Sporomusa sphaeroides DSM 2875: one gene and its partner. The protein of the gene in region 2 binds, or shares a complex with, the protein of the main gene of each other region. Links are inferred from orthologs where the notes say so. Each region holds a gene or a part of one and is shown on either strand. Other genes may lie near its edges.

Region 1 (4,433 bases), 520 kb from region 2 along the record:
TTACGGCAATAATCTGCTGTATTTCCTGCGGGAAGACGGCGCTCTGGGGCGGTTCGAACGCAAATTGCATGTGCTCAATCCCAAGCAGGTTAAAAAGTTTAAGGATGCCTATTCTGATTTGCCCAAGAACGATCTCATAGACGCCTTCGTCATCGCCGACAATCTTCGCTTCGGCCGGATCACTGCCCCGGTCTACATGGACGATTACCGTTACAAAGCTCTGCAAAACCTAACCCGCGCCCGCTTCTTCGCTGTCCAAAATCTCACACGGGAAAAGCAGCGGTTTATGAACTATCTCTTCATGAAATGCTCCGGTCTCACCCAGGAGAAGATTTTCTCCGATAATTTCGGGGCGACGGCGCTGGCGCTTTTTGAAGAGTTTGAAACCCCAGATGATATGGCCAACATGGATATTGACCAACTGGCTTCTTTTATCGCGCACAAAGGGAAAAATCGCTCTCCGCGACCGCTGGAGATTGCTAAAGCGCTACAAGCTGCCGCTAGAGGCTCTTACCGTCTCCCTAAGACGGTCACTGACTCCGTAAATCAGGTGTTGGCCCTATCCATTTCCTCCATGCGCGCTATGCAGTCTCAGATTAAAGCCCTAGATAAAGAAATTCAGCGCCAGTTTGACAACATCCCCAACACATTGACTTCGGTTCCTGGTATCGGCCCCGTATTTTCCGCTGGTATCATCGCCGAAATCGGCGATATCAACCGTTTTAATGGACAAGCCGCTCTTGCTAAATTTGCCGGCCTTGCCTGGTCTCAGCACCAGTCCGGTATGTTTGAAGCTCACAATACCCGCCTCATCCGCTCTGGCAACCGTTTCCTCAAATACTACTTGTGTGAAGCCGCCCATTCTCTCGTGCGTTGCGACACGGAGTACAAGCGCTACTATGACCTTAAATTCAAAGAGGTCAACAAGTATCAGCATAAACGCGCACTCGCTTTAACTGCCAGAAAATTGGTCAGGTTAGTCTTTCGACTGCTGAAAGATAACCGGCTTTACAAACCGGCGTAGATTTCTACGCCCCCTTCACTCCCTGCTGTTAAAAAATGGGGCAGGCAGGGTTTGTTTGCTATTCCCTTTTTCGGCCACTCTAACGATCAATCTGCTCATTTCTTTAAATCTTTCGCCTTTTAGGGGCTTGACATTTCACCGCCGGACTTTTTATTTAAAATAGAAAATATAAATTATGCGTTCTTAACATCCTGCATAGCATCATGCTTTTTTTCTGTATTACCAGTCGCAACCCCATTGTCTAACGTTAGGATAAATAAACCTGCGATGGCAACAGAAATAGCCATTCCGATATACGCCCCTTGAAATGAGCCTGTCGCATTTTTCATATAACCGGTAACATATGGCCCAACCCAGCCGCTGATTAAGCCGATAGAGTTAATTAAGCTTGTCGCGGCGGCAGCAGCCGAACCGGATAAGAAGGTAGTCGGATAAGACCACCAGATTCCCAGTCCCACATATAGTCCTAATGCACTAAGACTGACAAGTACAAGACTCATCCAAGGATTCGTAACAAACGGCCCGGCACCCATCGCAATAGCACCTAAGAATAACGGCAAAGCCATGTGCCAACGTTTTTCCCCTGACTTAGAAGAAGACATCCCCCACAGATTGAAACCAAAAAAAGCGATGGTCATGGGTATGGCGATAAGCCAGCCCATCTGGGTGTTAGACCAACCAGATACCGCTTTAAGCGCAGTGGGCATCCAGAAGTTGAATCCCCAAAAACCAGTCATCCACAAAAAGTAGATTCCAGCAAGCTTCAGCACTTTTTTATTCTTACAAGATTCCCAAATGGTAAATTTCCGGACTGAGTTTTTTGCGGCAACTTCCTGCTCGTATTCTTGGGTCAACAGCTCTTTCTCTTCTGATGACAGCCAAACAGCATCCTTAGGCGAGTTTGGCAGCCAATATAAATAGGCAATACCTAAGACAACAGCCGGAATCGCTTCCAGGATAAATAAGGTTTGCCAGCCCTTGAGCCCCCAAATGGAAACATCTAATAACCAACCGGCGAGTGGTGCGCCAATAACTCCTGATAAGAGCATGGACGATAGAAAAAGGGACATAGCTGCCGGTCTCTCCTTGGTATTAAACCAGCGCGGCATAATAACAGCATAAACAACAGGAAAGAAGCTGGCCTCTAATGCTCCCAGTAAAAAGCGCAGGATATAAAACTGCGTGGCATTTTGCATAAATGCCATGAACGCTAACACCACTCCCCAAACCACCAATATGACAGCAAGCCAGGAACGGGGACCTCTGCGTTCTGCGATCAGTGTCCCTGGAACGCCAAACAGCATATAACCGAAAAAGAGAATACCGGCTCCCATTCCATATTCTTCAGCGGAAAATCCCATATCCTGATTCATACTTAGCGCCGCAAAGGCAACATTGACTCGATCAAGATACGAAATGATTGATCCAATAAACAAGGGAAGAATAACATAAAAGTATTTTCTTGCTTGTAAGCTTTTAAACATGTAAGAACCTCCTTGTAATAAGATTGCAACTTGTTATTTAAACTAATAGAGCACAGAAATCCCCTGCAGTCACGCCGTAGATATACCGTTCAATGGATGTCTGCCCAAGAATCTCCATTATAGCTGATTTTTCATGAGGACAGCCGCGTAAAGTGTCAGCTAGTTCGGTAATATCCTCAAGGCCAAAGAAATCTCCAAAAATAGTAATTTGTTCAATTTTACCTTCGCTGATTTCCATGCGGACATCCAAAAATCCATGGGCAAACTTCTGGCATTTTTTCCATGAATATTGAGGCGAAACACCATATTGCCATGCCCAGGAAGCATATTTGTGGCGAGCTAGTTCACGGACAGCCTTGGTTTCCTGCGTACTCAGCGTATACGGCTTTAAGTCGGGAACAGCCTGCAAAAAATACGCTTGCAGTGCCGAGCAGAATTCCTCCACGCTGATCTTTTCCTCTAGCTGCTGCAAAATGGTAGTAACGCGGCTGCGAATCGATTTTATGCCTTTACTTTCTATTTTTGCAGGATTGGGGCGCAGTACATCGGTAAGCGCAGCTAAATCAGATGAAAATAGGATACAGCCATGATGCAGCAGCCGTCCATTCACAACTGCCTGGGCATTGCCGCAGATTTTCTGCTCCCCGATACATAAATCATTTCTGCCAGAAAGAGTTGCTGTAACTCCCAGTGTGTTGAGAAATGCAATAATCGGTTGTGTGAATTTTTCGTAATCTCCGAATATGTCTTGGGCGTAAGGTATGATTAGGGTATAGTTTACATTGCCAAGATCATGATAAACTGCTCCACCGCCTGTTAGGCGGCGAGCTACCCTGATATCTTCACGCTGGACATAATCTAGATTAATTTCTTCCAAAGTATTCTGATTTTTGCCGACAACCACTGTCGGCCTATTTCGCCACAGGCACAGAACATCTTCCTGGAGATTTGTCAACAAATATTCCTCTAGCGCCAGATTATAATAAGGATCAAGTGAATTGTTTTGTACCAGCAGCAAAAATAGCATCCCCTTTGTAGTAAATGGCAGGCAGTATTCTTATTTTAGATAATCCTTCTGATGTAAATGAATGGCTGTATTAGTCAAGCCTGATGCACATTCGAAAATGGCTTCACTAGTGGTTGGATGCGGGAAGATAACACTGGTTATATCCTTATCAGTAAGACCAAATCGAATGGCAAATGACAGTATGTTAATTGCCGCATCTGCATCTGGCCCAATAATGCTTGCGCCGATAATCTTTTTGCTGGCACTGTCTTGTATCAATTTTACAAACCCATTGGTCTCATTCATAATCAGTGCTTTGCCGTTGGCGTAGTAAGGGAATTTGGCAATTTGGAACGCGATTTGCTGTTTTTCGCATTCTGCTTCCGTCATGCCGACTGCCGCTGTTTCTGGATTGGTGAAAATAACATTAGGCACAACAGCATAGTCCATTTTCTCCGCATGGCCCAAGATATTGTTTACAGCACAAAGACCTTGATGGGAGGCCACATGAGCAAGCTGAATCATATTTGCAACATCACCAATTGCATAAATATGCGGAATATTCGTCTGCATGAATTCATTCACTTCAATGCCGCGTTTCTTTTCCCACAGTCTGATACCTGCTTTTTCTAACTGCAGCATATCCAGGTTCGGCTCGCGACCAATGGAAATCAGTACTTTTTCACTTGCCAATCTAAAGAGCTCTTCTCCCTGCTGATAGGTTACGATAGCCTGGCCGTCAATGCTTGCTTCAATGCTTGTCACTTTGGCAGAGGTGTGTATTTGTACCCCTTTGTTTTGTAAAAACTTTTGCAGTTCGCCTGAGACATCCTTGTCCAGCATAGCAAGAATATGATCTAAAAATTCGACGACATGTACTTTTACACCCATACTGACAAAAATCGAAGCGAACTCCATA
Region 2 (6,280 bases):
GAACCATGGCTTGTTCGGTTTCACCCAAGCCGACAATCAGGTGAACACTGACCTGTTCACAGCCAAACACGGCAACCGCTTGCTCAATGGACTCCCAGTACTTGGCCCACCGGTGCGGCCCGCCAACTGCCGCCCCCCGCATAGCCGCAAACAGCTCCGGTGTCGCAGCATCTACCGCTATGCCCACCCGGTCGGCGCCACCGGCTTTAATGGCCTCAAAAAAAGCCGTTGCAGCCGGCAGGATGGTGGGTGATGCCAGAACGCTGAGCGGCAAATCGGTCCGGGCGCTCAGTTCTGTTACCATACCGATACAATCAGCCGCCGCCCGGGGATGAGTAACCATCGACAGGCAAATCCGGCCGAGTTTTTTGACTTTACCGGCGGCCGCCGGTGGCGGCTGCCGTAAAATGTCGATAATAGCCGCCAAGCTGTATACCGGCCATTTTACCCTGATGAAGGTGTTTTCCTCCGGCTCGGCCTGCCGTTCCCTGGCCAGGCCGCAGTAGCTGCAATTGGCGCGGCATCCGTCCTGATAAGTCATTAACAAGTTTAAGCTGCCCGGACATGCATTGCGGTAAAAACTGCCCGGCTCCAGGCCCAGCGCCATAGCGCCGGCCAGGCTGGTCTGCACAAAATCGGGGCTTTCCCGTCTGCTGGAATTATCCATGACCGGCCTCCTCTCACTACAAATATTACATATTTACAACGTACTAAAGCTTTGTGCAGGCGGGTAGTGTGTTGGCAAAAGCGGCAGTTAAACGCCAGTGTTGGAGCGTTGTCAATGCACTGCCCGCCTGCCTGCCAGATTCTTTGCTGCCGAATATATACCACCCGCTTACTGTTGGGCAAAATACTCCGGAAAAGCAATCCAGCTGCGCCGGATCAGGGCGGTGAATTCGGCGGGGTTATCTGTCCAGCCCTGATTGCGGCTTACCAGCCGGTCGCAGGCAACGGCAAACCGGGGACCATACTCTGCCTCAAGCGCACGGGCATAGCTTGCGGCAACCGGCTCTTTCCCCCGGCTGTCCAGGTGCCTGAGTACCGCCCCGGCAGCCAAACCGCCGCTGACAACGGCATTCATAATGCCGGCGCCGGTAATGGGATGAGTACAGCCGGCGGCATCGCCGGCCACCAGCATCTGTCCGGCAGCCACACAGCGAACCAGGCCGCCGGCCGGTATCAGGCCGCCGGTTGCGGCCAAACCGGCTTCAGCCCGCACAATTTGCCTGGCCGCCAGCTGGCGGCAAAAATCTTTCAGCAAGCTTTTGAGGCTGCCTTGGCAGGAATGATGTACCGCCACCCCGACATTGGCTATTTTGCCTTTCGGAAACACCCAGGCATAGCCGCCATAATAGCCGGCATCAAAATGAATTTCCGCAGTTGCCAGCGCTTTGGTCAACCGCATTTCATACTGCAGCGCGGCACACAGCTCCTGCGGCGCGTTGCCCAGCGTTTTGCCGACAACCGACCGCGGACCATCACAGCCCAAAATATACCGGGCGCTGATTCCGGCGGTGTGAACGCCGTTGGTTACTACAGTTACCACCTTACCGTCAATGCCGGTCACCCGGGTTGCGCTCATAACCCTGACACCTGCCGCTTTGGCCCGCTCAACCTGATGTTGCTCCCACAGCCCCCGGTTGAGGATATACCCCGGCGCCCGCAGCACACTTGCCGGCCTGCCGCCAATAAAGGTGGTAATGCCCGGAACCGGCTGGGCAATATCGCTTTCCCGGAGAACGGTATGGCGCGCCATAACGACAGGCACGAACTCGGCACACTGAACCTGGCTGCCAATGCTTGGCCGCTGCTCCAGCATGGCCACCCTGAGCCCTGCCTGGCCCAGACGGATTGCGGCAGCGCTGCCCGCCGGTCCGGCCCCGACGACAACAGCGTCATAGTGTTCACCGGCCGGCTTCACAGCACACCTCCCCCGGAGGACTCTGCTGCACCGGCTGCATCGCTTTGGCCTGCTCAACAGCCAGCAATACGGCTTCAATAAAATGTTCGGGCCCAACACCCGGAATCTCAGCCTGGTGGCTGCGGAAAAAATCCCGGATAATGCCGGCAATCCGCCTGCTGTCAGCCGGCGTATTTTTCAGGGCTGTTTCCAGATCATTGATGACCCTGGCCGGATAGGCAAAGAAATCGCCGCTGATAAACAAATATTTAATGACCCGGGCGCCTTCATCCAGACGCATTTGCACCCGGATCAGACCGCCCGGCGCCTTATAGCTGGCCGTGCAGTCAACGGTATTGAGCACAGCGCCGGCTTGGCCGTAAATCCACTCCGGGCTCTCAAACTGCGGCAAATACGCTGCCAACAGTGCCGTTTCCCGGGCAGTAAGCTTGCCGGGAACAAATTCATAGGCCAGTGTTTGCCGCAGGCCGGTTAACACTGCCTGCTTGATTACCGCGTCCGGCGGTACATAACCCAGCTGCCCGGTAAGGGAGGTTACCCGCTCCCGCATGGATGTGACGGCTTTATCACTCAGTTTTTCCAGGGGAAAACGCAATACTCGCAGCATCTCATCAATGTCAAAATCCACCAGCAGGCTGCACTGGAAGACAAAAGAGCCGGCCAGCTCGGTGCCGCCGGTGCCGGCAATTTTCCGGCCCCTGATTTCAATATCATTCACCGGGCGATAGGCGGCCTCCAGCCCCATTGTCCGCAGCCCGGCGGCCATGGCCTCACACAGCAGGCGGTACATGCCCTCCACCTGCCGGGGAATACCGGGGGTGTTTTTGCCGGCATACAGCTCCCAGCCTAATTCCAGCCGCCCCCAGTACAAACTGCCGCCGCCGGTGATTCGCCGGTTGATGTCAATGCCGTTTTCCCGGCAATAAGGAACATTCACTTCTAAAAAAGTGTTTTGGTGCAGCCCCACCAGCGCGCACGGCTTAAATTGCAGAAACCGCAGGGTATTGGGAATCAGCCCCCGGCTGTGGGCCTCAATAATGACCTTATCCAAAGCCATGTGCTCGGCGGCGGTACGCGGCGCCGAATCCAGGACCCGGAAAGTAGTGCCGTTATCCGCAGCAGGCATTTGCTTTTTCCGCCTCCACCAGCCAGGACCGCAGCCCGGCAGCCGACATCAGACCGTTAAGCTCTTCCGGCCGGGACAGCTCAATCTCGGCAAACCAGCTATGGTAAGGCAGGCGGCCAATAAGCGCCGGACTGGCCAGCACTGCCTGGTTTACATTGGTTATCCTGCCGCTCGCCGGCGCATAGATGCGTCCCACCCATTTGCCCGCTTCCAGCGAGCCGCAGGTACCGCCGCCTTCTACCGCTGTACCGGCAGGCGGCAGCGACAAGTATAATACATCCCCGGTGATCTCCAGACCATAAGAAGTCAAACCGAATAAAATTTTACTGCCTGTTCTTTTAATCCACTGGTAATGCGTGTCATACAATAGTTCCTCCGGAAAATTCCGGCTGGTACCCTCCATCGTCCCTGCTCCTTTCTCAAGCTGACATTATTCATCCAGGGCCATTAACAACAATTCGGCAACATTCATGACCTGGAGCGGCAGTTTTTCCGCCCTGGCTGCCTTTTCCAGCATCTGCTCACACTGCTGGCAGGCTGATACCACAATAGACGCCTGGGTTGCCGCCGCTTCCCGGATACGTTTCCGGGCAATGGCATCGGCCAGGGTCTGGTCGGCCCCCTGCAAATTCCCCCCGCCGCCACAGCAGGTGGATTCCTCGCCGCAGGTGGCCATTTCTCTGAAATTAAGGCCGGGAATACCGGCAATAATTTGCCGCGGCGCCGCCGTAATCCCGCTGTTGCGGCCCAAATCACAAGGGTCATGGTAGGTAACCGTTGCCGTTAGCGCCTGGGGCACCAACTTGCCCTGCGCCAGCAGTTCGGCCAGCAGTTCGGTCGCGTGAACCACTCTAAAACCAAGATCTTCGCCTAACAGCTCCGGATAGATATGGCTCCAGACATGATAACAGGAAGCGCAGCCGGTAACCAGGGTGGCGGAACCAAGCTGCCGCACCTTGTCGACATTATGCCGGGCATATTCGGCAAGGTCGGCCGCCTGGCCGGCGGCCAGCAGGGGAAAACCGCAGCACCATTCTTCCGCCCCCAGGGTGGTAAAACTGACTTTTGCCTTTTCCAGCAGTTGCACCATGGCCACCGGTATTTGCGCGGCCCGGGGAAAAAAGGAGGATACACAGCCCACAAAATAGACAATGTCGGCTCCCGGTTCCTGGTCCAGATACTCAGGCACCTCCTCCAGGTCTTCCGCCCAGTCCAGCCGGGTGGCATTGGCGAAATTGGAAATATTTTTCTTGCTCTTCAAATTCCCGGCCAGCGCGGTATAGGCTGCCGGCGCTTTGCCCTGGGCCACCAGTTCGGTCCGCAAATCCTGCCATAAGGCCTGCAAATCAATTCTGGCCGCACAGGCGCGGGTACAGGCGCCGCACATCGTACACTGGGTAATCCGTCTGGCATAGTCCTCGCTGATTGAGCCGCCGCCATTTCGGGCAAACAGTTCACGGGCCAGCGAAATTTTTGCCCTTGGCGCCGCCGACTCCCAGCCGATTTCCCGGTATACCGGACAGTCACTGCGGCAATTGCCGCACCTGCCGCAGATCAGGGATTCCTCGATCAAATCTTTATAAAAACTGTCTGCGCTCATGACTTATTCCCCCGCCTTCCCTGGTATACCATGGTAGTGGCTGCCAGCAAATCCATTCCCAGGCCAAACAGTGCCGGCTGCAGCAGCAGAGGCGGCTCATACCGTTTGCCGGGATTCATAATATTGTTGGGATCAAGCAATTGTTTGCGCTTTTTCAGGGCAGCCAGCTCTGCCGGCGGTTGGCACCGCTTTACATACGGCGTGTTCCACAGGCCGATGCCATAAGGCTGGCCGCCATGCCGGGCACCGATATCATGCAGTTTTTTTACCAGCGCCAGCCCCTGCAGATAACCGATGGTATCGCGTTCGTCGGCATTAAACATGGTCATGACCATGGCATGACCTGGTGCTACAATATGGCCGTAGCTTTTTAAACCTAACTGTTTCCGGGTTTCAAACACAGCCACATCGGCCAGATAATCGGCCAGCTTTTTAATAGGCAGCCATAACTCGGCTCCCAGGAGGGACGGGCCCTCCCGTTTTAAGACTAAGGAAAAAAACCGGTGCTGCCATTCGTGCCCGGCCTCTTCTTCCCCCAGATCGCCGCCGTCCGCCTGGTGCAAGCAGCGCTCATAGTCCAGGCGGGCCGCAGCCGTTTGGGCTTTGGTGCCATCGGCGTCAAAGGCCACCGTGTACGCAAGCGCCGCCCGTTGGTCTGCCATACCCAGCCGCTGCCTGAGTGAGTTACAGCCAGGATCGCTGAAATGCAGGTTAAAGGGCTTGTTGGCTAACGCTGCCGCCTGCTCGATAAAATCCTGCATTTGCTCAGCATTCTGAAACTCGGCCAGGCCATGCCAATCACTCTCCGGCTGGGACCGCACCTTAAGTTCGACCTCAGTCACAATACCCAGGGTTCCCTCAGAGGCGGCAAGCCAGGCAACCGGCGGTTCACTGGTTTGGCTTAATTGCCGCACGCTGCCGTCAGGCAGGACTACCTGGGCCGCGAGGACCTGTTCCACTACCGGACCGTATGGCAAGCTGCCCAATCCATATCCCATCATAACCAGCCAGCCGCCGACAGTAGCGGCCTGGGCGCTGCTGGGATAAGAGCAGGCTGCCAGCCCCACCCGGTTTAACGCCCGTTCCAGCCGCCACCAGGTCAGCCCGGCCTCCACCCGGACCGTCTTGTTCACTTGATCAATGGCTAATATATTGTCCATACCGTTTATGTCTACAAGTATGCCTTGCCGGGTACATACCGTATTGAAATAGACGGTAGACCCTCCGGCCCTGGTAGTGACCGGAAGCTGCTTGGCAGCGGCCAGCGTGACAATGGAGGCGACTTCTTCAGTAGTCTTAGGTCTGACGACAATATCCGGCAGCGTTTTGGCAACCGGTTTTACCAGAAAATCCGGTACAGGCGCCAGATCCCGCTCATAAAAGCCGCGTTCGAACAAATCGTCGGTAGCACGCTCGCCAAACATTTGCTTTACACTTGCCACCGTTTGAGCGTCCATAACTCTCCTCCTCCCTTACAAGGCTGGCTCGCGCGTCTACTCTGGTTTGGCATACTTGGCATGTTCTTCGGTGAAAAATGCATCAGCTGCATCGCCGTGAATCAGAGTTTGCAGCCCTGCTGCCAGATCATCGGGCTCCATGACACAAATCCAGCCGGCACCATAACTGTCGCTGT

Evidence for each region. The genes of interacting proteins can lie anywhere in the genome.
Region 1: the proteins of SPSPH_RS14260 (region 2) and SPSPH_RS11875 are in contact, whole or in part, in a crystal structure (PDB 3A7A), measured with the Escherichia coli proteins. The link is inferred for Sporomusa sphaeroides DSM 2875 from one-to-one orthologs.

Annotation. Positions count from the first base shown.
Region 1 is NZ_CP146991.1:2,524,071-2,528,503, forward strand. Bases 1,537-4,433 are described here. They hold SPSPH_RS11875 (lipoate--protein ligase), read right to left. Parts: upstream 3,527-4,433; coding sequence 2,546-3,526; downstream 1,537-2,545. Other genes in these bases: SPSPH_RS11870 (MFS transporter), read right to left, coding at 1,537-2,508; lpdA (dihydrolipoyl dehydrogenase), read right to left, coding at 3,566-4,433. Outside these bases: SPSPH_RS11865 (IS110 family transposase), read left to right, coding at 1-1,024; more of SPSPH_RS11870, read right to left, coding at 1,198-1,536. UniProt on the Escherichia coli protein: Catalyzes both the ATP-dependent activation of exogenously supplied lipoate to lipoyl-AMP and the transfer of the activated lipoyl onto the lipoyl domains of lipoate-dependent enzymes.
Region 2 is NZ_CP146991.1:3,045,434-3,051,713, forward strand. The notes cover bases 1,741-4,711. They hold SPSPH_RS14260 (glycine cleavage system protein H), read right to left. Parts: upstream 3,451-4,711; coding sequence 3,031-3,450; downstream 1,741-3,030. Other genes in these bases: SPSPH_RS14250 (geranylgeranyl reductase family protein), read right to left, coding at 1,741-1,921; SPSPH_RS14255 (lipoyl protein ligase domain-containing protein), read right to left, coding at 1,905-3,047; SPSPH_RS14265 ((Fe-S)-binding protein), read right to left, coding at 3,478-4,647; SPSPH_RS14270 (FAD-binding oxidoreductase), read right to left, coding at 4,644-4,711. Also shown: SPSPH_RS14245 (radical SAM protein), read right to left, coding at 1-667; more of SPSPH_RS14250, read right to left, coding at 836-1,740; more of SPSPH_RS14270, read right to left, coding at 4,712-6,104; SPSPH_RS14275 (glycine cleavage system protein H), read right to left, coding at 6,141-6,280. UniProt on the Escherichia coli protein: The glycine cleavage system catalyzes the degradation of glycine. The H protein shuttles the methylamine group of glycine from the P protein to the T protein.